4 regions of the Erwinia sp. INIA01 genome follow, and region 2 is predicted to be linked to each of the others. Evidence: predicted binding sites of a transcription regulator. Region 2 holds the regulator's gene; each other region holds the start of a gene.
The links. The regulator CRP, encoded in region 2, controls carbon source genes, mostly activating them, when cyclic AMP is high. The targets are predictions, from matches to a motif close to ATGTGANNNNNNTCACAT.
Positions count from the first base shown of each region.

Region 1 (7,772 bases), on a different contig from region 2:
TACTCCCTTGTAAACGTTAGCGATATCGTCTGCGGTGCCCATCAATTCAAAGCGATAGAGGTACGGCACCTGACATTTACGCGCAATAATATCGCCAGCAAGGCAGTAGGCCTCACCGAAGTTCCGGTTTCCGGCGGCAATCACACCGCGGATAAGCTGACGATTATTGGTATCATTAAGAAATTGAATCACCTGCTTAGGTACCGCGCCATGACTGGTGCCCCCGCCGTAGCTGGGCACTATCAGAATGTAGGGCTGGTCGACCTGCAGGCGCTGAGCGCTGTCTAACGGAATGCGTCGCGCCGGCAGGTTTAAGCGGGTGATAAATCGATGGGTGTTTTCCGACTGGCTGGAAAAATATACCAGCGTAGTCATCGCCTTAACCCCGGACGGCTGCCAAATGGCTCAGTGCCTGAATTTTATCCGGGCGGAAGCCGCTCCAGTGATCCTGTTCGGCCATCACGACCGGGACCTGGCGATAACCAAGAGATTTAAGAGTTTCTACGTGAGCAGGTTCGCTATCGAGGTTGATCAGCTGATAGTCGATCCCTTTCTTATCCATCGCATTTTTTGTCGCGTTGCACTGGACACAATTATTTTTAGTGTAAATAATAATGCGCATGATTCGTATTCACCTTACGGGCTGGTTAACTGAGTATCTGGCGCGGAAATTACTGCCCGACTCGCGCCGCCACTGCCACGCCATGTTGCGTGGTCTTGATGAAGTGAATACTAGATATAGTGGCCTTAAAAAGCAACCACACAAGATATAGGAAAAGCGTATTTATTTAGTCAACATGCTCACAAGCCTTACGCCACAAGGTTTTGTGCAGATAAAAAAAATGCCCACACTGTGATCTGTGAGCATTTGTTCAAAAAGTAAACGGTACTAACGGCGGGTTGTGCTAGTGGTGATTAATGCGCCGATCAGCACGCCGAGAGCGGTACCGATCCCCACGCCGTGCCAGGGTTTATCACGCACGTAAGTGTCAACCTGAGCACCTGCATCTCTCGCTGCCTGAGTCACCCGATTATGCCCCTGTAGTTTGGCACGAGTCTCTTTTAGCAGTGTTTCAGCACGGCTTTTGGCACCTTCCACGTCATCCTTAGCTTTACTGCCGTAGGATTTCAGCAGGTCATCAAGCGTATCTGCCAGCAGTGATACATCTTCACTCAGGTCAATATCGTTATTTTTCGCTGTCCGGTTGAACATTTTCGCTCCCTAATTCTGAAATGTACTATTAAGTATAGGACAGGCTAAAAATCCGTAACGCTGAAAACCTGCGTTTTGGATTATTCCGAAAGCACTGACTATGTGGCCTGAGGTAAGGTTGCGGGGTTTGCAGACACAGAGGAAAAAGCATGTATTTACGACCTGATGAGGTAGCTCGCGTACTGGAAAAGGCGGGATTTGAGATGGATACGGTCACTGCCAAAAGCTACGGTTACAGTCGGGGTGAAAACTACGTCTATGTTAATCGTGAGGCGCGTTTAGGTCGTACGGCGCTGGTTATCCATCCGACACTGAAAGAGAAAAGCCAGGCGATTGCGGTACCGGCATCGGATATAAAAACCTGCGAACATTACGTCCGCTTTCCCATGTATCTGGTGGGCGACACAAACGATCACTACGGGATTCCCTACGGATTCAGCTCGCGCGCCGCGCTGGAGCGCTATCTGGAACGGATGTTTGACTGATTTCCCCGCCGGATGCTGAAATCGCGCAAAAAAATGCGCCCGCAGGCGCATTAGGAATTCAGTACGTTTTTGCCACAATCAGAAGTTATAACCCACAACCAGGTAGTAGCCAAAGCCGTTGGATTTGACGTGGAACGGACCGTTGCCGAAGTTCAGCTCGGTGCCATCGTTCCACTGGCCGCCGTTGTGGAAGTAACGCGCCACGAACGAGTAGTGCCAGTGATCGTAACCCAGTGACAGAATGTGGCTGGAGGCGATGGAGTTGCTGGTACGCGCAGGCGCAGAGTTATCGCCCAGATCGGAGCCCCAGTCAAAGTTGGTGAAACCGATATAGCTCAGGTTACCGCCCCACAGACTGGTGATCGGCACAAAGTATTTCACCTTGAAGCGATAGCCATCCCACTCATTTTCGTTCGCGGCACCGTAGTTCGCCCACTGATATTTTGCGTAAACGTTCAGTGACAGGCCAACATCTGAATGCGTATCGATATCGGTACCCAGACCCATATACCAGGTGTTCTGGCGGTTTGCGCGGTTGTCGCCCATATCGTAGATATAGTTGTTAGCGAAATACCACTCTTTAAACGGACCAAAGCCCAGATTAACGCCGGTCAGCTTATCGATAGAGAAGCGTGGCTCAATTTCCATAAAGAATGGAGAACCGTTATCCCAGGCACCTTTATCGTTGCCGTTGCCCACGCCGAAGAATTTAGGCACATCGATATAGCCGTAGAAATCAAACCAGTCTTTTTTCGCGAAGGCTTCATATTCCAGGTAAACATCGTTGTTCAGCTGCGGTCCGAAACGGGTGTGGTAGCTTCCAACAACGTTAACACTCTGGTGCCACCAGTCGGAAACGTATTCAGGGCTGCTCGAATCAGCGAAAGAGACGTTGGTATAAGACAACGCTGCCAGTGCACCAGCCATCATAATTTTATATTTCATTATATTACCACATGCTCAGAGACCATCCTCCGCAGCCAGCGCGAGGGTCAGGTTGGGTTAGTAAAGCCTTCAAAACGGGTACCGCCGCAATTGACGAAAATCCCCATCAGTAATGTTGCGGCAGTGTGCCGTTATCCGGCCATTAGGAAATAGAGATTGCTCACACTTGTCAAATTCTGTTTCATTTCAAGTCAGCTAAAGTGTGATGAATGTCACACAAATGTGTGTGGGATTAGGGAACTTTACGTTTTAGTGCCAGTTAGCTCATTAAATCAGCAGTTAAACGTTTGCCTGTGGCGAGTTTTAGAAAAGGGGATCGCCGGTAGAAAAAAAGGCTGATGTGCTGAGGTTAAAAATTGAAATGAAATATAACTTTTGATTATGGCTTTTCGGCGTGAAAGGTGGTTTTTTGCTCAATTGCAGCGGTAATGTAAATTGGCCAAATGCTGTAAATCGGCTTTTTTTGCCTCCCTGGCCAGTGCGGGGAAATCAGAAAACAGGTAGCGTGAAACCGGTGCAGGCAGGCGAGCCATTGAGCGCCCGGGGCGTATTTCAAGGCGGCCAAAGTGGGAAAGCTCAACGCCGTTAAAGCGGTCGGGCAACGTCAGCCAGAGCGGAGGAACACTTTCCGGTGCACGTGACGGCAGCCGCCGTTCGCTAACGTCATAATTACGGTAGCGCAGCAGAAATTTATCCGGCAGGCGACAGGCACTGTTCCACCAGAGACGATCGAGCATATCGAAGTGAAAGCGCGTTGCGGCGGGAGGCTCTGCCTCAAGCTGTTCCAGCGCCTGCGGGATCATCGTGCGCATGGCGTACTGATAGCGAGACAGTGATGCGCCACCTCCCGCATTGAGTAAATCGATCGCCACGCGGGCACCGAGCTGATTGGAATAGAGGTCTTCCGGAGAAAAAGCGGAAACGCCTTCGGAAAATCCCTTCACTGATTCAAATCCATACCACTGTGCCACCTCGTGCCATGCGGCAAGTTCAAATGCCAGATGCGCTGCCAGGAATACTGCCAGCCTGTAACGCTCAGTGGCACTGGCCGGTGGGGGATAGGAAAACAGCTGGATTTCGCGCTCACCTAACTCATCGCCCAGTTTCAGCGTTGTTGCCTGGCCTATCCGGGGCCAGATATGGCTGAACAGCCATATCGTGTTATCAGCACTGTCGCGCAGATGGGCCAGATCGATGAAGCCGCCCCGCCGCGTGTAGACGAGGCCGTTATGTTCGCTGTTCAGGCCACTCAGCGTGCTTAACATGTCCATTACACCCGGATTGAAGTGGTGCTTGCCGGTGTCTGTCGGGGCAACCACGTTATCGACCTGATACCACGGCACCGGCATGCCAAAAAGTTTCACTTTAAGGCTATAGCCGAAAGCACAGCATGGCCTCAGGCCGTCCGGCTGCGGCAGTGGGCGCGTCAACAACCAAACCTGCGGTGACTGACCTGCCGGAAGGCTGAGATCGGCCATGGGAATTATCGGATCATCAGGTTGCTGAGCCTGGCCGTCGGCGAAAAAAATGAATGGCAACAGTAGCAGTAACAGGCCGATAAAGCGGAAGATCAAAACGCCTCCCCGACCTGGAAGTAAAAACCTGAACTGTGTTGGCCAAGGCCATAATCAAGGCGGATGTTCATATTTTTCTTAAACTCAAAGCGGTATCCGGCCCCGACAGACGGCAGCCAGTGCCCGTCAAGAACTTCACTCGGTTTGTCCGACATACTACCGGCACCCAGCCATGCCACAACGCCGTGACGCCAGCTGAGTTTTTTGCGCCATTCCAGCTGGCTGGTCAGCATATTACGATTACGATATCGCCCTTCGTAGTAGCCGCGCAGATGATGACTGTCCCCCAGCAGCGACTGCATCGTCCAGGGGACGTGTCCGCTGGTAAAACGACTGTAGACCTCCCAGGCCAGCAGGTTGGTGCTATTTATGGCATGGTAAAGGTTGTACTGCGCGTCTAAAGCATCAAAACGATTATCGCTGGCAATCGCCGGACTGTAGCGGGTCCATGACAGGTTCAGCACCTGACCGCGCGACGGATTCGCCACAAAATCGCGAGAGTCATAGCTAAACAGCACGCTGGCTCCTGAGCTGAAGATATGGCGTGACTCATCCTGTTGATAGAAACTGCCATTGGTTTTGTGCTGCAGTGATGACGCGCCTTCATAGGAGAATGACCAGCCAACGCCGGCGTAAGTATGGTTAGCCAACTGATAGAGTATGCGTGGCACGCCGCTCAATTTTGTTGAGTCGTAGGACTGCTTTCCACGCTGTTTTCGTCCGGCGTGGTATCCCTCTCCCCAGTAGTGCAGCGGTCTGCGGCTGAGGTCGCCGGACAGGTAAAAACGCCAGCTGTCATTATCGATAAAGGTGTAATTCTCATAGCCGATGCCGAAGGCACCTGTAGAGCTGGCAAATCCGGTAAAGGAGAGTGAGGAGAGCGGCGTATCGCGCTGGCGGTCGTCCGGCCGGTAAAGACCGACCGCCGCCACCCCGACGCCGACGCCCAGTTCCGGGGTATAAAAAGGGCCGGGAACAATTCCCCAGTCAATGGTTTTACGCATGTCGGCTTTACGGTCCGCCCCCAATTTATTCAGAAATCGGTCGATTTTTTCCCGGTTGGGGAATACGTTGGCCTGACTTACGGAGGGTAGAGTCATCAGGCCACAGAGCAGGAAGGTTTTAAACTGCATATTCAGAAACGAAACTCTCCGCCGACCATAAAGCTGTTACGGTTGGAAAAGCCCACTTCACTGGTGATATTAAAGTTTCGGGTTAGCTCATACTGCCCGCCGACCAGAATATTCCACGGTGATTTAAGATGCTGCTTAACCCGGAAACGCCCTTTATCATCGGCGTTAACGAAGTTGACCAGGCTGCTGAGCTGCGCTGGCATATGCAGGTCGCTGATATTCCCCCTGAAGTCCTGATCGACATCCTGATACATCGTGCCCACCCACAGGCTGGCATGGGTAACCGGAATGGAGAATCTCTCTACACCGGGTACGGTAAAGCGATAACCGACGCGTGGAGTAAAGGTAAACGCAGAAATATTACCGTCCAGAATGTCAAAATGCGTTTCGGTATAGTTGAAGTCCATGGTACCGAACCAGTCATGATAACCGTAGGCCAGCGTGGTGCCGCCGCCCCAGGTGGTGCCTTTAAATTTCAGCGTGAAATCCAGATCCTTCAGCTCTGGCGGGCAGCCTGCATCCGTAATGCAGGCACTGACGCTGGAAACGGAGCGCCCTTTGGTGTGCCCGACAATGCCGTATACATTCATAAACGGAAACAGCCACATGTCCAGCCTGGCCGTATCGGTTTTACTTTTTTCACGAGTGTGCCCGACGAGAATATTAAACATATTATCGACCGGGATCGGGGTCATTCCGGGAAACAAGCTGGGGATTTTCAGATTGGAGAAATCGATACTCTTAACTTTGATATTCTGATGAATATCCATATGGTTGTAACCAATACCATAAGGATCGGGCAGATCGTAACCGCGCTCACGTAATTCCTTACCAAAGAAAGGCAGAGGGCCGGTTGTTTCACCAAAAAGGTCCGGGGCTCGCTCCCTGGGCGGCGTGGTGGTTACCACCGAGGGGGTTAGTGGGTCGCTGTGATAATCGTAAGAAGGTGCATCTTTTTCCATAATGGGTACGGCGGCTTGTGTGACCATGACGGGTGCTGAGCACAACAAAATACCGCAAAGCGTATACGCTTCCCTGCAGTAAACCTTTCTCATAGTTCCATTCCATTTGAGGCTATGCAATATATGCAATAAAGGACGCATCATAATTTAATAATACGTAATTTATTAAAACAGAAAATGCGACTGGTTATAGTTTTATGATTTTTTTAAAAATAAATCCCCATGGTTTTATTTTATTAATTCTAAATGATTAGTCTAAGTCTTAAATATAATTCCGGGGGATGTTTTCAGTCTGTTTCAGGAAATGATGCCGGAATAAAACGACGAGCGGTTGTTCCGGCACCGGGCGAACATCATTCCTTAATAAACTGGCTCAGTAGTTGCAAAACCAACGGCAGTTCGGTCATACCGTTACGGCTAAGGAAATGTCCGCAGTCGGGTAGCGCGTAGAAAGGGGCGTTGAGCTGCTGACTGAAGCGCAGCGAGAGTACGGGAGGAACAATATCGTCGTTGAGTGATGCGATTACCGCGCGGTGTGGCACCCGTTGAACAACACGGTTGGCATCGAACGGCACCGACATAAAGGTGTCCAGCTCGGGCAGTGGGGGCACCGCTTCACTGAAACCCGCGACCATAATGACGCCGCCGGCATCCTGTCCGGCGGGCTGCTGATTCAGGTAGCGCAGGGCGGTAATGCAGCCCAGGCTGTGGCCAACGAACCAGGTTTGGTTGTCCACCTCGCCGACACATTCCGCCAGCGCGGTCTGCCATGCTTCCTTTTCGGGATGCTGTGAATCCGGTAGCGCCGGTACGGTAACCGTCATGCCCAGCGCTTCGGCTTCCGCTTTAAGCCAGTCAAACCAGTGGTGGTGCGGGCCTGCCGTGTAACCGTGAATAATAAATAAGCGGGGTGATGCCATTCGCTTTTTGCTCCTGAACGGTGGAATTCGTTCTACAGCATAGCGAGATAATGTAGCGAACTCACTTCCAACTCGATTTACCTTTCGCAATCACCAGTAATGGTTCAGCACGTTGCTGATAAGGCTGGCGCAAAACAATGCGGCTGGCGAACTTATCAATGCCGATTTCATCCTCGAGCAAACGATCCATCAGATCCTGAAAAAGGGCAATGTTAGGCGCGATGATCTTCAGCAGATAATCGTAACCGCCACTCACGTTGTAGCACTCCACGATTTCCCGATACTTGCTTGCGCCCATCTCGAACTTTCGGAAGTCAGCGGGGTAGTGGCTACTGAGGGTGATCTCAGAAAACACCACGACGTTGCTGCCCAGCTTATCCAGGGCGATTTTAGCGCTGTAGCCTGTGATAACGCCGCTTTGTTCCAGCCGTTTGGTCCGCGTTAAACACGGGCTGGGGCTGAGGCTTATCGCCTCAGCCAGCTCCAGGTTCGAACAGCGTCCCTCGCGCTGAAGATGCTCGAGTATTCTGAGGTCGGCGA
Region 1 is NZ_JAPDNC010000006.1:22,181-29,952, forward strand. It holds gene nrdI (class Ib ribonucleoside-diphosphate reductase assembly flavoprotein NrdI) at 1-375, opposite strand, end outside; gene nrdH (glutaredoxin-like protein NrdH) at 380-622, opposite strand; gene OMR58_RS12090 (DUF883 family protein) at 890-1,213, opposite strand; gene OMR58_RS12095 (DUF2002 family protein) at 1,363-1,698, shown strand; gene OMR58_RS12100 (nucleoside-specific channel-forming protein Tsx) at 1,777-2,643, opposite strand; gene OMR58_RS12105 (DUF4056 domain-containing protein) at 3,057-4,121, opposite strand; gene OMR58_RS12110 (BamA/TamA family outer membrane protein) at 4,214-5,356, opposite strand; gene OMR58_RS12115 (hypothetical protein) at 5,353-6,339, opposite strand; gene OMR58_RS12120 (RBBP9/YdeN family alpha/beta hydrolase) at 6,666-7,232, opposite strand; gene OMR58_RS12125 (Lrp/AsnC family transcriptional regulator) at 7,294-7,772, opposite strand, start outside.
Region 1: OMR58_RS12100 (nucleoside-specific channel-forming protein Tsx) is a predicted target of CRP. The motif match lies at 2,844-2,861, and genes of this name have one in related genera.

Region 2 (7,772 bases):
AACCTGGCTGGAACCCTGATGATTATTCCCTGGAAAGATCTCGACTCTGAAACGCTTGATAACCTGATTGAATCCTTTGTTCTGCGCGAGGGAACCGACTACGGTGAGCAGGAACGATCGCTGGAACAAAAAGTGAAAGACGTTCGCCGCCAGCTGGCCAGCGGAGACGCGGTGCTGGTGTGGTCAGAGCTGCATGAAACCGTCAACATCATGCCTCGCGGGCAGTTTAACGGCTGAGGATAATTTTCCCGGTCGCCACGCGGCGAGGATGACTTTGCACCGATAAACATGTTAGGAATGATCCGTCCGCCTATCTCTCAGGGAGTTGTTTACCATGTCAGCCAAACACCCGGTTATCGCCGTCACCGGCTCCAGCGGTGCAGGAACGACCACCACCAGCGTTGCCTTCCGGAAAATATTCCAGCAGCTTAACCTGAGGGCAGCGGAGGTCGAGGGAGACAGCTTCCATCGCTTCACCCGCCCGGAGATGGATATGGCCATCCGTAAAGCGCGCGATCTGGGTAAACACATCAGCTACTTTGGCCCGGAAGCCAACGACTTCGGACTGCTGGAGCAAACCTTTATTGAGTATGGGCGCACGGGTAAAGGCAAATCACGCAAATACCTGCATACCTACGATGAGGCGGTGCCCTGGAATCAGGTGCCCGGGACCTTTACCCCATGGCAGCCGCTGCCTGAACCCACCGACGTGCTGTTCTATGAGGGTCTGCACGGCGGCGTACTCACCCCGCAGAATAACGTGGCGGAAAACGTCGATCTGCTGGTTGGCGTAGTGCCTATCGTCAACCTTGAGTGGATACAGAAACTGGTGCGCGATACCAGCGAGCGCGGCCATTCGCGCGAAGCGGTGATGGATTCGGTGGTGCGTTCAATGGAAGATTACATCAACTACATCACGCCACAGTTTTCCCGCACCCACCTGAACTTCCAGCGCGTTCCGACCGTAGATACCTCCAACCCCTTCGCCGCCCGTGGCATCCCGTCACTGGACGAGAGTTTTGTGGTTATTCACTTCCAGGGGCTGGAAGATATCGATTTTCCCTATCTGCTTACCATGATTCAGGGCTCATTTATCTCCCATATTAAAACCCTGGTGGTGCCGGGCGGAAAAATGGGCCTGGCGATGGAACTGATTATGGGCCCACTGGTTAAGCGACTGATCGAAGGGAAAAAAATCAGCTAATCGGATGGTCATCGCGACGATGACATAAGCTGCTGATGGATAAAACCAATGTGCAGCTGCACGCCAATTGGCAGAACATCTTCATCAAGGCGGAAGTGCGGATTATGCAAGCTCCAGCAGGTGCCTTTTTCCTCGTTGCCCGAACCGATAAACAAGAAGCATCCGGGGATAACCTGCTGGTAGGCTGAAAAATCTTCACAGCCAAACATGGGATGCGGCATTATTTTCAACGCGTCGGCGCCCAGCGTATCCACCACATTTTTTGCGGCGAAACGACAGGCATCCGGGTGGTTGAAGCCCAGCGTGTAACCCTTTGTCCATTCCAGCTTGTAGCTGGCCCCAACCGCCGCCGTCATGCCGCCGAGCATCTGTTCCATCATTTTTGGGATTTCAGTGCGCGTATTTTCACTCAGCGTGCGCAGGGTGCCTCTGAGATGTGCCACATCCGGAATAACGTTGTAGCCCCCGTCGGCCAGAAAACTGGCAATACTGAGCACGGCACCCTCGTTAGGGTCAAGCCTGCGTGAAATGATTTGCTGCAGCTCCTGAACAACCCCGGCACCTAACACCACGGGATCGCACGCCGTATGCGGCAGAGCAGCATGCGAGCCTTTCCCCTGCAGAATCAGATCGAAATTATCACTGGCCGCGCTAAAAACACCTTCGGTGAAACTGACGGTACCGGTAGGAAAAGCCGGCATCACGTGCAGACCAAAAATCATCGAAACCCCATTAAGCACACCCAGAGAAACCAGTTCCTGTGCCCCACCCGGCGGCACCTCTTCCGCATGCTGAAAAATAAATCTCACGGTTCCGGCAATCTGTTGTTGCAGCTGGCACAGTACCCAGGCCGCTCCCATCAGCATGGCCGTATGCGCATCGTGACCACAGGCATGCATGACGCCCGCATTACGCGAGGTAAAAGGCTCCTGGTTCAGCTCATGGATCGGCAGCGCATCCATATCAGCACGTAGCGCTATGCATGGGCCGGGGCGCGCCCCTTTTAGCTCCGCCAGCACGCTGTTAGGTGAGGGACGGCTAAGGGTTAATGCACCCCATTGCTGAAGCTCGCTGGCGACGTAATCCGCAGTTTTTTGCTCATGAAAAGAGAGCTCGGCATGCTCATGAATATGTCGACGCCATTGCAGTACTCGTGGGGTGATATCTTTAATCAGTGACGCGGTTTGAGATTTCATAGTTACTCCTGTAACGGTGAAAAAGCAGCCAGAGCCGACTACCGGGCAGTGAAGCCAGTCACCCCATCCGTCACTCGTGTTCACCCGGTCAATGACCGGGCCAACAGCCGCAGAAAACGCATTTCATGGGTAGGGTGAATAGGGTGATAAAAACACAAATCAGTGCAAGATCTGTGGCGAACCGTGCCAAAACGGCCCTCGTACAGCAGGCTTACAGATCCCTCTCCAGACAATAAAAACGACAGCCGCTCCTTTTCTCACTATGCTGAAGCGAGACAACATGACACAACACAAGACAGCCAGGTCAAGCTGTGCTACAAACGGTGCTGTATTATTATTCTGGCATTGCAATGCATGGTGAAAACGGGACAACAGGATGAGCCAGACTCTTAACGGTATGGCCCGTTTGATTTTCCTATGGGAAGCGCCTGACAGGGAACTCCTTCCCTGTGTACCCGAAATATTTCAAAAAGCAGTTAACATTTCTGCAACCTGAGTGATAAAAGGGTATATTTAGGCACGATTACAATAAGAGGATAACAGCGAATGGTTCTCGGCAAACCGCAAACAGACCCAACCCTCGAATGGTTCCTGTCACATTGCCATATTCACAAATATCCATCCAAAAGCACCTTGATCCATCAGGGTGAAAAGGCAGAAACCCTCTACTACATCGTCAAAGGCGCAGTAGCGGTGCTGATCAAGGATGAAGAAGGCAAAGAAATGATTCTTTCCTACCTCAATCAGGGCGACTTTATTGGCGAACTGGGCCTTTTCGAAGAGGGCCAGGAGCGAAGCGCGTGGGTGCGCGCTAAAAGTGCCTGTGAAGTAGCTGAAATCTCCTATAAAAAATTCCGCCAGTTGATTCAGGTTAACCCTGACATTCTGATGCGTCTTTCTTCGCAGATGGCACGCCGTCTGCAGGTCACTTCTGAGAAGGTGGGTAACCTCGCCTTCCTTGACGTAACCGGTCGTATTGCACAAACCCTGCTTAATCTGGCCAAACAGCCGGATGCCATGACCCACCCGGATGGCATGCAGATCAAGATCACCCGCCAGGAGATCGGCCAGATCGTTGGCTGTTCTCGTGAAACCGTGGGGCGTATTTTGAAAATGCTGGAAGATCAAAACCTGATTTCCGCGCACGGTAAAACTATCGTGGTTTACGGTACGCGCTAAGCGGTTGTGGATCTGTGGCGCGACACTCTGGTCGCGCCTTTTTTTCTGTGGTATTGGGCATGTGGCGGAGAATCATCTATCACCCTGAAGTGAACTATGCACTGCGGCAAACGCTGGTGCTGTGCTTGCCGATAGCCGTTGGCTGGCTGTTAGGCGATCTTCGACAGGGTTTACTCTTCTCATTGGTTCCCGCCTGCTGTAACAACGCCGGTCTTGATACTCCCCATAAACGTTTTTTCAAGCGCCTGATTATCGGCGGCAGCCTGTTTGCCTTCTGTAGCTTTATGATCCTGTATGCCGGGGAACAGGGCGTACCGCTGCCGATCATCATGCTGGTGATGGCACTGATGCTGGGCGTCACTGCGGAAATCAGTCCACTGCATGGCCGTCTGCTGCCCGCCTCGCTCATTGCCGCCATTTTTACCCTCAGCCTTGCCGGAAGAGTTCCCCTCTGGCAACCGCCGCTGCTCTATATTCTCGGTACCATCTGGTACGGGCTGTTTAACTGGCTGTGGTTCCGCCTGTGGAAAGAGCAGCCGATGCGTGAAACGCTTAGCCTGCTGTATCGCGAGCTGGCCGACTACTGCGAGGCGAAATATACGCTGCTGACCCGGCTGACCGACCCGCAGACGGCCCTCCCGCCGCTGCTGGCACGCCAGCAGAAAGCGGTGGATTTAATTAATACCTGCTATCAGCAGATGTATATGCTGGCCGCCAGCCAGGATAACCACTATCAGCGGCTAACGCGGGCCTTTCAGGTGGCACTGGATCTACAGGAACACATTTCCGTCAGCCTGCATCAGCCGGAAGAAGTGCAAAAGCTGGTGGAACAGAGCCACGCCGAAGCGGTGATCCGCTGGAATGCACAAACCATTGCTGCCCGGCTGCGAGTGCTGGCCGATGACATTCTCTATCATCGCTATCCTGAACGTTTCACCATGGATAAACCATTGCAGGCACTGGAGAAAATCTCCCGGCAGAATAAAGAAAATCCGGTGGGGAATTTCTGCTATTACCATTTCAGCCGCATCGCCCGTGTGCTCCGCACCCAGCGGCCGCTGTATCGACGCGATCTGATGGCGGATCGTCAGCGCCGGTTACCGCTGATCCCGGCGCTGAAGAGCTACCTGTCGTTGAAATCTCCGGGCCTGCGCAGCGCCGCACGCTATGGAGTGATGCTTGCCTTTGCCAGCTCGCTGGCGCTGTTTTTTAATCTGCCCAAGCCCTACTGGATACTGATGACGGTCATGTTCGTCAGCCTCAATGGTTACGGTGCCACTCGGGTTCGCATTCAGCACCGGGCAATGGGAACCCTGGCCGGACTGGTCATTGCCGCCGTTATGCTGCGCCTGCACGCACCGGAATCGGTGATGCTGCTGGTTATGCTGGCCCTGACGCTAATCGGTAATCTGTTTATCCGTAAATTCTATGGCTGGGCCACGATCGGCTTTACCATTACCACAGTATTCACGCTGCAACTGCTGTCGCTCAACGGTGTGCAGCTGCTGATACCGCGCCTGATGGATACGCTAATTGGCTGTCTGATTGCCTTTGGTGGGATGATCTGGCTGTGGCCGCAGTGGCAGAGCGGGCTGTTAAGGCAGAATGCCCACGATGCGCTGGAAGCCTATCAGGAAGCACTGCAGCTTTTGCTGGGACAGGAACAGGAACCGGCAAAACTGGCCTGGCAGAGGATGCGGGTCAATCAGGCCCACAACGCGCTGTTTAACTCACTGCATCAGGCGATGCAGGAACCAAACTTTAATGCCAGCTATCTGAAGGATATGCAGCTGTGGGTGACCCACAGCCAGTTTATTGTCGAACACATTAATGCCATGACGATTCTGGCGCGCGAGCACACCATGCTCACGGAATCACTGGCACAGCGCTATTTGCAGTCGTGCGAAATCGCACTGCAACGCTGCCAGCAGCGCCTGGAATATGATGGACCCAGCTCAGACAGCAACGTACTGGAAGCGCCGGAAGATTTTCATCAGGGGCCGGTGACCATCCTGGAACGGCACGTGAAGCGTATTCTCGGCCACCTCAGCACCATGCACACTATCTCGTCACTGACCTGGAGCCAGCGCCCGCATCAGGGCCGCTGGCTGTCCCGGCGTTTACGCAAGTCGCCCTAGCCTAAAACTTTTTCTACCGCTGCCGCAAAGCGCTTCATCCCTTCGGTAATATCCGCAGGATCGATAACCAGCGATGGTGCAAAGCGCATCACGTCCGTACCGGCTACCAACACCATCACCCCTTCAGCCGCTGCGGCATTCAGGATGTCGCGCGCTTTACCGGCATGCTGCGGTTTCAGCGCGGCACCGATCAGCAGCCCCATTCCACGGATTTCGCTGAACAGATCCAGTTTGGCATCCAGCGCCTGCAGGGCATCAACAAACAGCTGACGCCGCTGCGCCACGCCGTCCAGCACCTCTGGGGTATTGATAATATCCAGCGCCGCTTCCGCTACCGCACAGGCCAGCGGGTTACCGCCGTAGGTGGTGCCGTGTACGCCAGGGGCCATCACCGATGCGATCTCGTTGGTGGTCAGCATCGCACTCACCGGGAAGCCGCCGCCCAGCGCTTTCGCCGTGGTGACGATATCCGGCTTCACGCCGTAATGTTCATAGGCAAACAGCTTGCCGCTGCGGCCCATTCCACTCTGTACTTCATCCAGTACCAGCAGCGCATTATGCTCATCACACAGCTGACGAAGCCCCTGCATAAATTCCTGAGTCGCAGGCGTTACGCCGCCTTCGCCCTGGATCGGCTCCACCACGATGGCGCAGGTGTGATCGTCGATAACCGCTTTGACCGCCGCCAGGTCGTTAAACGGCACATGGACGATGTCGGCAGGCTTCGGCCCAAAGCCGTCGGAGTACTTCGGCTGTCCACCGACGGAAACGGTAAACAGCGTACGGCCATGGAAGGCGTTATGGAAAGCGATGATCTTGCTTTTAAACGGGCTGTGGCGCTGGGTAGCGTAATAGCGCGCCAGCTTGAATGCCGCTTCGTTGGCTTCTGCACCGGAGTTAGCAAAGAACACGCGCTCGGCGAAGGTAGCAGCAATCAGCTTGCTGGCCAGGCGCAGGGCAGGTTCGTTGGTGAAGACATTGCTGGTATGCCACAGGGTTTCACCCTGGGTTTTCAGCGCTTCAACCAGTGCCGGATGGCAGTGACCGAGCGCCGTTACCGCAATACCACCGGAGAAATCGACGTACTCTTTCCCTTCCTGATCCCAGATGCGGCTCCCTTTTCCTTTTACCGGAACGAACTGCGCTGGTGCATAAACAGGCAAAATCACTTCATCGAATGTTGCCCGCGTTACCGCTAATTTTTCCGCTGCCATCAACCACCTCGCCGTTTAATCTTTGCATTAATGTGAAAATATAGTCATGAAATATGCATAAAAAATCAAAAAAAGGCAAACACTAACTCAGTAGCGCAGGAAATTTTCCAGCAGCTGATGCCCCTGCTCGCTTAGGATACTTTCCGGGTGGAACTGCACGCCTTCCAGCGGCAGCGTACGGTGGCGAAAACCCATAATTTCATCCGGCTGGCCGTCGCGCAGCGTCCAGGCCGTCAGCTCAAATTCATCCGGCAGCGTCCCGGTCTCTACAATCAGTGAATGATAGCGGGTGACGGTCAGCGGATGATTCAGCCCGGCAAAAACGCCGCCGTCGTTATGCTCAATGGCCGAAGTTTTACCGTGCATGACCTGGCGAGCACGAACCACTTTGGCACCGAACGCCTGGGCGATTGCCTGATGCCCCAGGCAAACACCAAGCACGGGCACCTGACCGGCGAAATGACGGATCGCCGCCAGTGAGATACCCGCTTCGTTGGGCGTACACGGGCCGGGGGAGATAACCAGATGTTGAGGGGCCAGAGCGGCAATTTCAGCCAGCGTAATATCGTCGTTACGGCGAACGATGACGTCGGTGCCCAGTTCAGAAAAATACTGGTAGAGGTTCCAGGTGAAGGAGTCGTAATTGTCGATAAGCAGCAGCATGGCGAATTCCGGTAAACGATTTACGCCGCTATTTTACGGATTTTACACCGTTTCGCTTATTTCTTTACGGTAGAGAAGATGAGGCAAAAACCTGAACCAGCCCCGCAGACCGATTCAGGCACAGTGCATAAGCTTATGGCAGAACTTTGGCGGAGAGGATCACCACCGGAGTCACCGG
Region 2 is NZ_JAPDNC010000003.1:535,663-543,434, reverse strand. It holds gene OMR58_RS07940 (hydrolase) at 1-19, shown strand, start outside; gene OMR58_RS07935 (YheU family protein) at 19-237, shown strand; gene OMR58_RS07930 (phosphoribulokinase) at 335-1,204, shown strand; gene OMR58_RS07925 (amidohydrolase) at 1,213-2,400, opposite strand; gene crp (cAMP-activated global transcriptional regulator CRP) at 2,947-3,579, shown strand; gene OMR58_RS07915 (YccS/YhfK family putative transporter) at 3,639-5,717, shown strand; gene argD (bifunctional acetylornithine/succinyldiaminopimelate transaminase) at 5,714-6,931, opposite strand; gene OMR58_RS07905 (aminodeoxychorismate synthase component II) at 7,019-7,594, opposite strand; gene ppiA (peptidylprolyl isomerase A) at 7,728-7,772, opposite strand, start outside.

Region 3 (7,772 bases), on a different contig from region 2:
GAATTTAGCACTATGGAAAACACCGTTAACAGATAATGAAACTGGTTTTTGAGAAAAAATGGGCTAATGAGGAAATTTTTTAATACAAAAGCGCAAAAGGTGAGAGTTTATGAGGATATTTAAGGAAGTTTGATTTCATCAACCAATTGTTTTAGATGAAAAAACCGATGACTTAAGATACCCGGAGCTAAGTCCGGGCAGTGTTCTTAAAACTCAGACTTCGCAAACCCTGTCATCTCTTTAAGGCCCATTTCGCGGCCCAAAGCAGTAGTGGGATGTACGACAATCAGGCCACGTACGCTCTTTTTCAGCGCCCCCATATTAGCCTGCTCTTTCTTGGTGATAGCCCGGCTGAAGGGCAGTTTTTTCAACTGCTGAGCTTCTTTACTCAGCTTCTCTGCCCGCACATTACGCAGACGTTCGATCTCAGCGGTCAGTTTGTCTTTCTCATTCAGTAGTTCACCCAGTTTTTCGCTGTCGCCCGATGCCAGCAGGCCAGGTTCTTTGTGATTAAGAGCATCCAGCTTGTCACTAAGGATTTTAATTTCTGACTGTACTTGTTCTTTCATAACGATTAACCGTAACAATGATTCATTGCTGCAAAGGATACACCAAACCGGTGTAAAGCGGGTAAAGAGAGGTTATTTTTTGAAGGCCTGTTTCTGGCTTATCAACGAAATCAACGCGGTGAGCGACAGGACCATAGTTGAGCGCACCACCTGCTGGTAGCGCAACTGCTGCATATTGCGTAGTTCCGCATCTTCGATGGCGAAGTCAGGGCGAGGAGGAAGGGGGGTTACGCAGTGCAGTTCACCAAAAGGACCCAGAATTTCATCATCAGTGAAACGGTATTCATGGCCATCATAGTTCAGCTCCTCACGCAGCGCCATGAGCAGCTCACAGTCTTCATATTCACTACGATTAATCATCCCTAAGCCATAAATCAGCTTAAGACGAACAGACAGCTCACCGAGCGGGCCATCGCCGTGTAACAGCGGCTCTACCGCGTACTTTACGGCATAGTCATCTTTACGGAACACCTGGATAACCAGAATATTAATCGCCTCTGCCAGCAATTCGACGGCAGCGATCAAAAAACTTCTTACCGATCGCCCGGCGTTAAGGCGCTCCAGCACTCTGTTTTCAAAAGCCTGAGGTTGTTCCATGAGTGCCTGCATATCATTCATCGTATGGCGGAGTAATGCCAGCGCGGGCACAGCGGTGGAGCTGTGCCCTGATTGTTCGTCCCTGAGGAGCGCGTTCACCGGCATTATGCCATAGCGCTCCAGACTTTCACTACGGCCTTAACCACATCACTATTGGCATCAAGGCCAGAGATCTGCGCCAGCGTGGTCGCGACATCCTGCTTCGCAAGGAGCTCTGCCAGTTCCTGCGCCTGCGGGTCCTGCTCACTGTGATAACGCAGCGCGGCGGCAATTCCGGTTACCAGGTTCTCATGAGGAAGCTGATATTCCAGCGTACCCAGCGTTGGCTTAATCAGGCGATCCCCGGCGCTGAGTTTACGCAGCGGCTGGCGACCCACCCGCTCAACGTCATCTTTCAGGTAGGGGTTTTCAAAACGGCCCAGGATTTTCTGGATATATGCCGCGTGCTTATCCGCTTCAAATCCGTAACGCTTGATCAGCACCGCACCGCTTTCTTCCATTGCACCTTTAACCACCGTACGCACCTGTGGGTCAAGAATCGCTTCACTAATGGTGTTATGCCCCGCCAGCTGTCCAAGGTAGGCGGTAATGGCATGCCCCGTATTGAGCGTGAACAGTTTACGTTCAACAAATGCCATCAGATTGTCAGTCAGCTCCATACCCGGGATAGCAGGCAGTGGTCCTTTAAACTGGGTTTGATCGACAATCCATTCGCTGAAGGTTTCTACCGTCACTTCCAGCGGATCGCTGCTGCCCGCTTCAGAAGGCGGAACGATGCGGTCAACGGCGGAATCCACAAAGCCCACGTTCGCTTCAACCCAGGCATGATACTGCTCGGGTAGCGCTTTCAGCACGTGGCCTTTTAACTGTGTAGTACCGCGAACCATGTTTTCACAGGCGATAATATTCAGAGGACGGGAATTAGCGTTATCACTGCGTTTGGCCAACCCTTTTGCGATGCCGCAGGCAATGCGTTCGAGGATCTGTGGACCAACCGCCGTGGTAACGATATCAACCTCAGCCACCAGGTCGACAATATCGTCGCTGGTGCTGTTAACTGCATTCACACCTTTTACTACCTCAACCTGTGCCTGTTCACCCACCACGTGAACCGGGTACTCATGGCGAGCATTAATTGCGTCCAGTACAACCTGGTTTACATCAGCAAACGTCAGCTGAATACCGGCGTCGGCCAGCAGCTTACCAATAAATCCCCGGCCAATGTTACCCGCGCCAAAATGTAAAGCTTTCATGATATTACCCACTTAAATTATTCAGGAATCGATCCAAAAAAGGCCGGGCATGCCCGGCCCTTACGGAAATACATCACCACTCGCTGAATCAGGCGCTGGTCTTACCGGACAGCAGATCCAACACTTCCTGCACGCTGGTCGTGGTCGCCAGTCGGGCAATCACGCTGTCATCGTCAAGGGCATTGGTCAGGCTGGTAATTACCTGGATATGCTCATTGTTACGGGCAGCAATACCAATCACCAGGCGAGCGATGTCGTCTTCTTCCTCACCGAAGCGTACGCCTTCCGGATACTGGCAAAATACCACGCCGGTTTTCAGCACGCGGTCTTTAGCGGCAATGGTACCGTGCGGCACGGCAATCGACTCACCCAGGTAGGTTGGCGTCAGTTTTTCACGTTCCAGCATCGCTTCAACGTATTCCGGCTCAACGTAACCGCCTTTCACCAGCTGCTCGCCGGCAAAGCGAATGGCCTGCTCTTTGTCGCTAGCATGATTGCCGAGAAACACGTTGCTGGCGGTCAGCTGGAACAGATGCTCCTGGCCTTCATCAAAACTGTCGCTGAGGGTGGTGCTCACTTTTTCGCGATGTTCAGCGCTGCGGTTGGCTTCAACCAGACGTGCGGTCAGATCGTTATACAGGCCGCTGTCGAGGAAGTTGGTCAGGGAAATATGCTGCGCATGAGGCGCCTGGCGCATCGCACGTTCCGTCAGATCGCGATGAGTAATCACCAGATCGACGTCACCCGGCAGACTGTTAATCGCCGTATTGGTCACCGAGATATTACTCAGACCCGCATCGTTCACTTTCTTACGCAGTACGCCCGCACCCATCGCGCTGGAACCCATACCCGCATCACAGGCAACGATGATTTTGCGCACGTGGGATAAATCAGAGTGCAGTGCATCGGCACCGGCGACAGTTGCTGACTGGCCTTTTGATTCAGCTTTCATTTCCTGCATACGACGTGTTGCCGCTTCGATGTCGTCTTCTTCTTTAACCTTGCTGGTTTTCAGCAGAACGGCTGAAACCACAAAGGACACGGCGAAGGCAGCTACAATCGCCGCGATATTAGCGAAGTAGGCCCCTTTAGGCGTCATCGCCAGTACGGCAAGGATTGAACCCGGAGATGCCGGTGAAACCAGCCCACCGTTCAGCAGGGTCAGGGTAAAGACACCGGTCATACCGCCAAGAATAACGGCCAGGATCAGGCGCGGATTCATCAGCACATAAGGGAAGTAAATCTCATGAATACCACCCAGGAAGTGGATAATCGCAGCGCCACCGGCAGACTGTTTTGCGTTGCCCCGGCCGAAGAACATATAGGCCATCAGCACGCCCATGCCCGGGCCCGGGTTCGCTTCAATCAGGAAGAAGATGGACTTACCGGCTTCACTGGCCTGCTGGATACCCAGCGGCGAGAAGATACCGTGGTTAATCGCATTGTTCAGGAAGAGGATTTTTGCCGGTTCAACAAAGATAGAGGTCAGCGGCAGCAGGTTATTCTGCACCATCAGATTCACGCCGGCGGCAAGGATATGCGACAGGCCTTCAACCAATGGGCCAATAGCCAGGAATGCCAGGATAGCCAACAGCATGCCGATAATACCGGCAGAGAAGTTGTTAACCAGCATTTCAAAGCCACTTTTAATCTTACCATCAACCTGACGGTCGAAGGTTTTGATTGCCCAGCCGCCCAGCGGGCCGGCAATCATTGAGCCGAGGAACATTGGCATATCAGCACCAACGATCACGCCCATAGTCGTAATGGCACCAACCACACCGCCGCGATCGCCACCGACCAGGCGTCCACCGGTATAACCGATCAGCAATGGCAGCAGATAGGTAATCATTGGGCCAACCAGCTTGGCCAGCGTTTCGTTTGGCAGCCATCCGGTTGGAATAAACAGCGCGGTGATAATACCCCAGGCAATAAATGCCCCGATATTTGGCATTACCATATTACTCAGAAAGCGACCAAAGTTCTGAACCTTGATCTTGATATCTGATGAGGACATAAAAGCACACCTCTTATTGGTACGCGCTGACCATGTAAGAGAGCGCGCTGATGTTGTTTGAAGACGGTTACGGCGAAAAAGCCGTCAGTATCACTGTATGCAAGCGGACTCTATCACGCGAATATGACGCTGCGTAGTCGCACAATAATATGTGATCAAGATCACTATAAATGAATGGGAATGGGGGGTTATTTGGTGATAATGATCACATTTTTACTGTGTAAAAAAAGAGCACGGCTCACTTAAAAGCCTTAATCGGCTAAAAAATGTGATTTTCATCACATAGTTAAAATCCATATTTGTTTCCAAAGTGTGATTTAGATCACAAGAAATTTTTGTGCAAAAATCCCTTATTCCGACTTAAAAGCTTAGCTCATCAGGAGCGGAGCCAGGTCTGTAGCAAACAGCGCCGCAAGCGGTAATATCATGCTTTGATATGTTGAAAGGAAAACGCTAATCCCAAATCTGACAATATGAATCTCGTTTTTTAGATAATCTAATTAGTGCTATAAGGTGCATAATATTTCCATTAAAATTTAGATATTAACCGCTATGAAACATCTATCCATTTTTAATAAAAATCAGTCATTAACTTCATCCAATTATGGATACGATGCTATTTATTTAAATTAAATTCAATTTAATATTGGCGCGTTGACCCCAAGTCAGCGCTAATATCAAAAAATAGGGAGATTAAAAAATGAGCCTTCGTGAACTAACCACTTCAGAACTTTCACAGGTTAGCGGTGCAGGATGCGGCGTTATAGGCATGCATGAAGAGCGCGCAACAGCAACGCATCTTCAGTCATTGCTGGAAGTTGCCAAGCTTTATTCCCAAGTCGACCCACGATATCGCGGTATGGATTATCGTATGGTTGCTGCGACAGAGCCAAGTGTACGCAGCGCACTGATCAAAATTGTTGACGATCTGGGTGCCGGTGGTAAAGAAACAGCTAACGCATGGGCAAACGGCTGCTGGTAACATTCACTATATTCACGTGAATGGGTAAAAATCGAGGCCACAGCAATGTGGCCTTTTTCATATCGTGAAGAATAAAATTAAGCGGGGCAGGATGATTCCCCTACCTCATCTATTACTGAACGCTGTTCAGTACGCTTTGCGCCTGATTAAGTGCCTGAGCATTCATGCTCAGATTGCTCATTAACGTGTTGTAAGCGGATGCCTGCTCCTGCGTGGGGAACTGCACCGCCGAGCCGTTAAAGGTGACGCGCGTCCCCTGCTGCTGCAGGAAATCACCCGCCTGAATCACATCCTGGCTCAGCGTTTGTAGGGTAGGCAGCAGAGGCATTAATGCATCCGCTGGCTGCGTCACCACTTTATTAAAGACGTTGTCATAGACTGTTTTCAGATCTTCCGGCTGTTTCAGCGTTGCTTTACTGCTGTCGGCCTGGGTTTTAGCAGTCTGAATCTGCTGATTCAGCACGGCCAGAGAGCCGCTGGCCTGGCGCAGCGAATCACGGCGAGTCAGATAGTCCTGTGGGGTACGAATGGCGGAAAGCTCATCCACAACCGGTTTTAATCCGGAATCAACCGCTTTATTCACCTGCTGAGAAAAACCGTAGATGATGGCGTAGTCGCTAACGTAGTTGCCGAACTTCTGCTTCTGATCTTCGCTCAGCGAAGGCAGGTGCTCACCGCTGCGCATCACCGTATTTTGCAGGAAATCGATAAACGCCTTGCGTTGGTCGGCTTCTTTATCACCGCAGCCGGTCAGCTGCAGCACCAGAAACAGCGCCATAAACGGCACCAGCAAACGCATCCAGATGCGTGCAGGTCCTTTGGTCATGGAAAAAACTCCTGTTAACTATCTTGCGGGTTGTGAAGAAGATAAATCCTGAATGAAGGATAGTCGAACTCGTTTTCGAAGGATAGCGCGATCGTTGATGTGACCGTCCAGTATCAATCATTGCCGATGCGGGTGGGCAGATTGGCAGATTGGCAGATTGGCAGATTGGCAGATTGGCAAGACTGTGACAGGCCAGCACGGTTATGGTGCCTAAGCCTATGACATCTAACCCAACTAAGATAACGCCTTTCATTTTTTGCAAAGCAGAACGAAAAAATAATTAAAAAATATGATCTGAATCACCAGGATTAGTCTAATACTTAAGCTCCTGGCGTTTCCCTGTGCTGCCTCGCAGTTTTCCAGCGGTTGATGTCCGCCAGTATTCTGAGCCTGAGCTTGAGGCTCTACTCCTCTGGTTGTTCACATTAAGTGAGTTTAATGAGGTGTGTGCTTATGGAAACAAAAGATCCAATGCTTGAATTACTCTCCAGCCTGGAACAAATCGTGTTAACGCGAGATGTGGTGCGGGCTGGCGCGATGACAGAAAGTGAAGCAGCGATGCCGGAACCGAGACGGATCAGGGAAATCAGCGGCATGCAGATTGATGAGTTTGCCCTGGCAATGGGCGTGAGCGTTTCATCAGTAAAAAGCTGGGAAGCACAACGCACCAAACCGTCAGGCAGCGCGCAGAAGCTGATGCAGTTGATTCATTCGAATCCGTATCTGGGACGACAGTTGCTGGAAAGATAAAAGAACGAAAAAATAAACCCGCCACAGGGCGGGTTTGATGCAGGAAACCTTAGCGCCCCGCTTTCATATCAATGACAAAACGATACTTCACGTCGCCCTTCAACATCCGCTCAAACGCATCTTCTACCTGGTCCAGACGAATCACCTCCACATCCGACACGATATTGTGCTGGCCGCAGAAATCGAGCATCTGCTGAGTTTCTTTGATGCTGCCGATCGAGGTGCCGGAAATACTCAGGCGTTTGAACACAATGGGTGTGACGTTGGGTGACTTATGCGGGGAGTCAGGAATGCCGACCAGAACCAGATGACCGTTGGTTTTCAGCGCATTGAGGTAGGGGTCCAGATCGTGCGGTGCGGCTACGCAATCGAGGATCATATCCAGACTGTTCTTCACGCTCTCCATCTGCTCTGCATCTTTCGACACCACGACCTGGCTGGCACCCAGGCGCAGCGCATCGGCACCTTTCGCCGGTGAGGTGGTAAACAGCACCACTTCGGCCCCCAGTGCACTCGCCAGCTTCACCGCCATATGGCCCAGGCCACCCAGCCCGATAATTCCCACACGTTGGCCCGGCTGCACGTTCCAGTGCTGAAGCGGTGACCACGTGGTCACACCGGCGCACAGCAGCGGTGCTACCGCGCTCAATTCCAGGTTATCCGGAACGGAGACGACAAATTTACTGTCGACCACGATACTGTCGGAGTAACCGCCGAAGGTCATACCGCCGATGGTTTTCTCTTCACTGTTATAGGTTGCGGTAAAGCCTTCTTCGCA
Region 3 is NZ_JAPDNC010000008.1:150,701-158,472, reverse strand. It holds gene OMR58_RS15470 (YibL family ribosome-associated protein) at 207-569, opposite strand; gene mtlR (mannitol operon repressor MtlR) at 642-1,187, opposite strand; gene mtlD (mannitol-1-phosphate 5-dehydrogenase) at 1,271-2,419, opposite strand; gene OMR58_RS15455 (PTS mannitol transporter subunit IICBA) at 2,508-4,436, opposite strand; gene OMR58_RS15450 (hypothetical protein) at 5,137-5,418, shown strand; gene OMR58_RS15445 (DUF3053 domain-containing protein) at 5,531-6,244, opposite strand; gene OMR58_RS15440 (HTH-type transcriptional regulator) at 6,698-6,994, shown strand; gene OMR58_RS15435 (NAD(P)-dependent alcohol dehydrogenase) at 7,044-7,772, opposite strand, start outside.
Region 3: OMR58_RS15455 (PTS mannitol transporter subunit IICBA) is a predicted target of CRP. The motif match lies at 4,703-4,720, and genes of this name have one in related genera.

Region 4 (7,772 bases), on a different contig from region 2:
GGCACCGAAATAACGCAAAGTCCGTCACTTTCGCACCATGCTGGTGCGACATTTTCTTATTAATCATAACCATTCGCTTCTTATCACACCTGCCATGAGATGGTATGGTGATCGGCGCTGCATGGTGGAAATTTCCGGGTTAAGACGCCCAATTTTGTATTGAGGAACAGTGAGATGATCGTATTTGTTACCGGCGCGACCGCTGGTTTTGGTCAGAGCATTACCCGTCGTTTTATCGCGCAGGGTCATCAGGTGATTGCAACCGGCCGCCGTCAGGAACGCCTGGATGCACTGAAGGAAGAGCTGGGTGAGAATGTCTATACGCTGAAGCTTGACGTGCGCGACCGCGCGGGCATCGATGAGGCGATTGCCAGCCTGCCCGCCGAATGGCGCAACATTGACGTTCTGGTCAACAACGCCGGTCTGGCTCTGGGGATTGAACCGGCGCAGCGCGCCAGCCTGGATGACTGGGAAGATATGATCGACACCAACAATAAAGGGCTGGTGTACATGACGCGTGCCATCCTGCCGGGCATGGTGGAACGCAACATCGGTCATATCATCAATCTGGGTTCGATTGCCGGTAGCTGGCCGTATCCTGGCGGCAACGTTTATGGCGCAACTAAAGCCTTCGTGCGTCAGTTCAGCTTCAACCTGCGTACCGATCTGCACGGCACTGCACTCCGCGTGACCGATATCGAGCCGGGTCTGGTGGGCGGCACTGAGTTTTCTAACGTGCGCTTTAAGGGCGATGATGCCCGTGCCGACGGCGTTTATGACGGCGCTGTACCGCTGACGCCGGAAGACGTGACCGAAGCGGTCTGGTGGGTCGCCACGCTGCCAGCGCATGTGAACATTAACGCGCTGGAAATGATGCCGGTGGGTCAAAGCCAGGCCGGTTTACGCGTGCATAAGTCGTAATTTGCTGCGCGTCTCCTGCTCCCGCTTACGGCGGGGGCAGATCCGCAATTCCTCAAGCATTTAAACGTTCTCAGATGCAGCTAAATGGTTTTTCCCCATCCCGCCACGATAATCAGCATTCCGCAGAACGCCACCGCGGCCCCAACCCAGTCCCATGTACTGAGCTTTACACCGTCCACCACCCGCAGCCAGACCAGCGCGGTCACAACATACACGCCACCGTAGGCAGCATAGACGCGCCCGCTCGCCTCCGGATGCAGAGTTAACAGCCAGACGAAAATCATCAAACTTAGCGCAGCGGGCAGCAGCAGCCACGGGGAGCCGCCTTTTTTTAACCAAAGCCAGGGTAAGAAACAGCCAATGATTTCAGCCAGCGCGGTGGCAAAAAACAGTAACGTGGTGGTCAACATACGTGTAAATCTCTCCGAATCCTCAATGAACACACCGGGTCGCTGTTGAGCACTTCGGCGCTGATGATATACTTATTGGCAATATCTGCGCAGCAGTTCTCTTCGCTTCGCGTCTGTAAAGAAAGGAAACCTTTGATGAAATCACTACAACAACGTCTGACCCGCACCACCCTACCACTGGTTCTACTGGCGGCACTGTTTTCCGTGCAGCACAGCGCAATGGCGCGCACTGACCGTCTGGTGATTGAAAACGGCGATAACTCGTTGAGTAAAGAACAGGCTCGCCAGGAGAAAGAACAGTGGGATGATACTCATCGCCTGCGTGGCAAAGTGAACAACCGCGTTGAGAAAGAGTTCGATAAAGTCGATCGCGCCTTCGACACCCGCGACGGCTGCGAAAAAAGCCTGAATGTGAACGCCTACTGGGAACCTAATACGCTGCGCTGCCTGGATCGTCGTACCGGACGCCCGGTTGCACCGTAAGCCTGGTCATTTTTCTGTTCGCCAACTGAATGTGGTAAGAAACGCCCCATCATTAAAAGTGCATCGCTATGGGGCTGACGGTGTTTCACGTTGATGGGCAATTTTTGGCTTATAATTACCGCTGTTCTCACGCAAAAGGATGAAATGATGAAAGGTTCTAAGTGGATATTAACCGCCCTGCTCGTTGCCAGCCCGCTGGCCGTTCAGGCATCTTGCGAAAGCGTCAAGGCTGATATTAGTCAGAAGATCATCAATAACGGCGTGCCAGAATCCGGTTTCTCGCTGGATATCGTCCCTAACGATCAGGCCGAGCAGGCTGGTGGTCAGGTTGTTGGGCACTGCGAGAGCGATACGCAAAAAATCGTCTATAAGCGCAACGGTAACGACAGCGATAACAATGTTCCGGCCAGCGCGGGAACCTCCCAGGACGCACCTGCACAGTAATCTCTTTACCGCTGACCTGAGGCATTATGCCCGGTCAGCGGTCCCTTCCTAATGTGGCTTTTGTACCGGCACCAGCCGCGACATCAGCAGACTGCCAAACGCAATAATCAGTGACACCACAAACACCCAGTGCAGCGAGTGGGCGATTTCCGTCAGCATCAGATCCAGGTTCGCGGGTTTGAGCTGCTCGCGCCCGGCGGGTGACATCACCTGCTGCACCGGATCGCTATATTGCGGCAGGCGCAGCATCAGGTTGTAGTTCAGCACCGCCCCCATTAGCGCCGTGCCCAGCGCTGAGCCTAACATGCGGCTGAACATCACCGAAGCGGTACAAATCCCGCGGATCTCAAACTGCGCCGTGTTCTGCACCGCAATCAGGAAGGTGGTACTGGTCATCCCCATTCCCGTACCGATGACGAAGGCGGATAATCCGGCATACCATACCGGGCTTTCGCGATGCAAAATCAGTAGCATCGCCGTACCCGCGATCAGCAACAGCGAACCCAACTGAGCGGTAAATCGGTAAGAGGTGTGCTGCATCAGTCTGCCGCTTAGCGTACTGGCCAGCGGCCAGCCAATCGACATCATCGCCAGCGCACTCCCGGCCTGCAGCGGTGTACCGCCGTTAACGCCCTGAATCCAGGTGGGAAGGAATGCACTGATCCCCATCATCGCCGCACCGATCAGCAGGTTGCCAACGTTACCCGCCAGCAGCGTTCGGGTGCGCCAGATAGCCAGTGGAAACAGAGGCTCGCCAGAGTAACGTTCGTGGCGCAACAGTCCCCATCCGGCCAGCAGCGCAACGGCGCTTAATACCAGTGTCCAGTAGCCAAGCGACTCGGCCTGTAACAGTGCGGTTAATAGCGCGGTAACGGTCAGCATCAACCAACAGCTGCCGGTGAAATTGATACGCCTATCGGTTTTTTCCCGGCTTTCCGGGAAGAAACGCACCAGCAGCAGCATCGAAATGATACCAATCGGCACATTAACCCAGAAAACCAGCGCCCAGTTAAAGTGCTGCACCAGCCAGGCACCGGTCAGTGGCCCGACAATCGCCGCTACGCCCCACACGCTGGAAAGCCAGCCCTGCACGCCTGCACGCTCTTTTGGTGGATAAACGTCGGCGATAATCGTTGAGGTCAGCGGCATAATAGCCCCGGCCCCCAGACCCTGGAAGGCACGGAACAGGATCAGCCAGCCCATGCTGCTGGCAAATCCGCAGAGTATCGAGCCCACCAGAAACAGTCCGGCACCGATAAAAAACACGCGCTTGCGGCCCCACATATCGGCAAGACGGCCATAGATAGGTACGGTGACCGCCTGGGTCAGCAGATAAATAGAGAAAACCCAGCCAAACTGCGAAAAGCCACCCAGTTCAGTGATGATCGTGGGCATCGCCGTGGCGACAATGGTGACCTCAATGGCAGCCATAAACATCGACAGCATGCAGGCAATCAGCACCCAGTGACGCCGGGTTACGGCGTTAATTGTATTTTCTGACATGGGATTCCTTTTCGTTGCTTCCCTGCTAAGTGTGTACCAAATCCTGTCGTGGAGTTTTCGGATTGTGCGCTTTAGCTGGTGACAACGTCACATAAATTCCAGAGTTTTGATTAGCTCAGCGCGCGAAATCACGATAATTAAAACAACATCCCGCCAGGATAGTAAACGAAAACAATGGCTTTTTGCGGCATGGATTCAAAGAAGAGTATAGCCGGGGCGAACTCTTTAAGCGGTTCGCCCACGTTATCTGGCTTATAAGTTCAGGGGAGAGAGATCGAAATAGCGCGACAGATCGCGGGTTTCTGCACGTGGTAAATAAGGAAGCTCACCCAACAACGGTGCGGGGATCTTGTCCTGTAAGACGTTGATAATTTCTGCGTAGTGCGCAAGGCCTGGATTAATTCGGTTAGCCACCCAGCCCAGCAAAGGTAGCCCGTCGTTCAGTATCGCCTGTGCGGTCAGTAAAGCGTGGCTGATACAGCCCAGTTTGATACCAACCACCAGAACGACGGGCATCTGTTCCTGCACCACCCAATCCGAGAGCGGGCGTCTGTCGCTCATCAGACTGCGCCAGCCGCCGGTTCCCTCAATGACAATATGATCGGCCTGTTCATCCAGCGCATGCAGCCCGCTACTTAATGTGGCATAGCTAAACGACTGCAGGCTGGTGCTGATTTCATCATCAAGCAGAGTTACCGGGTTAATTGCCTGATAAGGCAGCTGAAGTGAAGAAGAGGCCTGCAATACCAGGGCATCTTTATTTCTCGGCCCCTCTTCGGTTTGCTGACTACTTTTGGCTACCGGCTTGTAGCCAACGGCATGCTTATCGCCCACCGCCAGCTTTTGCAGCAACCCTCGTGACACCACCGTTTTACCGACTTCAGTATCGGTTCCGGTAACAAATAAACGTTTATACATAAACGGCTCCAGCAGGCCATGTCTGGCCCACAGATAAACTTTTGGGAAGTAATGGAGCGAAAATTGTAGGGCAGCACCTGGTGGTGAAGATTGCGTTGGCGCAATATTTAGTGGATTCGTTATCCCTGCAGTAATTTGATCAGCAGCGAGCCATTGTAGAGCGCATCCTTCACCAGTGCCGCACCGGGCATCGTTCCCTGGTTCTGGAACTCGGTCGGCTCCACGGATAGCGTTGCGCCATAGTCAGGTAACGACTGTTGCTGAATACAGGCATTAATCGCCGGGAATAAAATCGGGTGTGCGCGATTGAGCGGCGAACCTATCAACACTTTTTGCGGATGGAACAGGTTGACCATAATGGCCAGAATACGCCCAATACTGCCACCAACACCGGTGATAATGTCGCAGGCCAGCTGATCGCCGCTCAGTGCGGCATCGCACAGGTTTTCAATCGAAAGCGGCTGATTGTGCAGCGAAGAGCTCATTGATGCCTGCATACGCTGCGCGGCCAGTTCGAGCATGCTTTCCGTACTGGCCACGGTTTCCAGACAGCCGTGATTGCCGCAGTAGCAAAGTTTGCCCCAGGGGTCGACCTGAGTATGCCCTATCTCAACGAGCGTTGCGCCACCGCCGTGCAGCAGTCTGCCGCCGGTGATCACCCCGGCACCAACGTTATGGTCGATAACCACTTGCAAAACATCGCTGGCATCACGCGAGGCCCCAAACAGTGACTCAGCCATGGTCCAGGCGCAGATATCATGCTGGATGTAGACCGGCAGCCCGGTTCGACGCTCCAGTTCCGGCCCCAGCGGCATGTCATCGACCTGATAAAATGGCATGCGATGCACGATGCCCGCCTGGCCGTTAACTCTGCCCGGTAAGGTAATAGCAATAGCCGTCAGCCGCTCCAGACGGCTCTGGTGGATCACAAAGAATTGATCGATCAGCTGAATAATGCGCTGAAGAAGCGGCTCGGGATCGGCGGGAGGCAGCGCAAACTGCTGTTCAACCACCATTTTGCTGCTTAGATCTCGCAGCGCGATGGTTATCTCGCCGTTGCCAATACGAACGGCGAGAAAATGCCAGGCTTCCGTGTCCAGCACCAGGCCAACGGCGGGACGCCCCCGGCTACCGGGTTCCTGAAATTCAGTTTCTTTAACCAGGTGCGCTTCCAGCATTTCACGAACAATCTTGGTAATACTGGCTGGAGCCAGCTGCGCTTTTTTGGACAGTTCGATACGCGAAATAGGGCCAAACCGGTCGATAAGCCGATAGACCGCACCGGCATTGGTCTGCTTAATCTGGTCGATATGACCAGGCTGATTGTCCGCAATCACACCCCAGCTCCCGCTTATTTTCACGCTTCAAAATAAAGCATACTGCTCATGGTGAAACACTTCGCACACAAGGTCAAATATTTGATTCGATATGTGATTCGCAGCACATAAACAGCAGAATAGCGCTCATGTTTTCCACGATTTAATGCGCCGGAAGCAGCAGCGACATCATCGCTGACATCACGGCCGGTCGCTCCCGCAGGCGTGACCAAACCAGCCAGACCTGTGACAGAGCATCCACTTCCTGCAAGGGAATCCAAACGACATCCGCCAGCCGAACCCGGCGGAAAGATGCAGGCAAAATGGACACACCAAGTCCGGTCGAAACCAGCCCAATAATGGTCATCGCTTCCCCCACTTCCTGGGCAATATTCGGCTCAATCTGGTAGTGATGCAGCAGGGTTAAAATTTCCGTATAGAGGGCCGTTCCGACCTGGGGATCGAAAAAAACAAATGGCTCATTCGCCAGTTCGCGAACGCTGATGGTCTGTCTACCGGCCAGCAGATGGTCGCGATGAACCAGCGCATACATCGGTTCCTCCAGGATCAGCTGATGATCCAGCGTTTCCGGTAAGGGGGTATTGCGCATCACCCCCAGATCGAGCCGACCATCGATCAGCGGTGCCAGCTGCTGACGGGTGTTGATCTCCTGCATTTGCAGGTGAACGGCGGGAAAACGCTGACGAAAAGTGAACAACGCATCGGACACCACACTGATAAACGGGGCCGAAGAGGTAAAACCAATACGCAGCTCACCCTCATCACCGCGATGCAAGCGCGCCGCTTTATCAGCGGCCTGAGCAACGTTTTGCAGTATTAAGCGGGCATCCAGCAAAAACTGCTGGCCGGCTGCCGTCAGGCGCACGCTGCGGTTGGTTCTGGCAAACAGACGTGCGCCGATTTCCTGCTCCAGAATCTGAATCTGCTGACTGAGCGGCGGCTGGGAGATATTCAGCCGCTGCGCCGCACGGCCAAAGTGCAGTTCTTCAGCAACGGCAATGAAGTAACGCAGATGACGAAGCTCGACATTCATATGTTAAATATATCATTTGAGATTATTAATATATTAGACATCATAATAGGTTTTTCTTAACTTTTCCATGGAGAGACTAAGCCATCCCCGCTAAGGAACCTGAAGTGAATCGCTCAACCCACGCCGTTACGCTTGAAGAGCCCGTTAACCCCATCCTGTCTGATTATTCCAATGCCAGTGCGTATATTAATCGTGGATCGCCGCAGTTTATGCGTGTCACGCTGGCCCTGTTTTCCGCCGGGCTGGCCACCTTCGCCCTGCTCTACTGTGTACAGCCGATACTGCCGGTGCTGTCGCATGAATTCGGCGTTTCCCCTGCCAGTAGCAGTATTTCGCTCTCCATTTCTACCGGTTTCCTCGCGCTGGGCATGTTGTTTACCGGCCCGCTCTCTGATGCGCTGGGTCGTAAATCAGTGATGGTCACGTCGCTGATGCTGGCGGCCATTTTCTCTCTGCTTTCGTCCACCATGACCAGCTGGCACGGAATTCTGCTGATGCGCGCGCTCACCGGCCTGTCATTAAGCGGTGTTGCAGCGGTAGGAATGACCTATTTGAGCGAAGAGATGAACCCGGCGGTTGTCGCTTTTTCGATGGGCCTCTATATCAGCGGTAATTCCATCGGTGGCATGAGCGGCCGTCTGTTAAGCGGTGTGATCACTGATTACAGCAGCTGGCGCGTGGCGGTTGCCGTCATCGGCTGTTTTGCGCTGGCTTCCGCCGTTA
Region 4 is NZ_JAPDNC010000010.1:204,279-212,050, forward strand. It holds gene ydfG (bifunctional NADP-dependent 3-hydroxy acid dehydrogenase/3-hydroxypropionate dehydrogenase YdfG) at 175-921, shown strand; gene OMR58_RS18535 (YnfA family protein) at 1,002-1,331, opposite strand; gene OMR58_RS18540 (DUF1283 family protein) at 1,467-1,814, shown strand; gene OMR58_RS18545 (DUF1161 domain-containing protein) at 1,959-2,258, shown strand; gene OMR58_RS18550 (MDR family MFS transporter) at 2,307-3,761, opposite strand; gene bioD (dethiobiotin synthase) at 4,014-4,679, opposite strand; gene mlc (sugar metabolism global transcriptional regulator Mlc) at 4,799-6,016, opposite strand; gene OMR58_RS18565 (LysR family transcriptional regulator) at 6,159-7,049, opposite strand; gene OMR58_RS18570 (MFS transporter) at 7,154-7,772, shown strand, end outside.
Region 4: mlc (sugar metabolism global transcriptional regulator Mlc) is a predicted target of CRP. The motif match lies at 6,108-6,125, and genes of this name have one in related genera.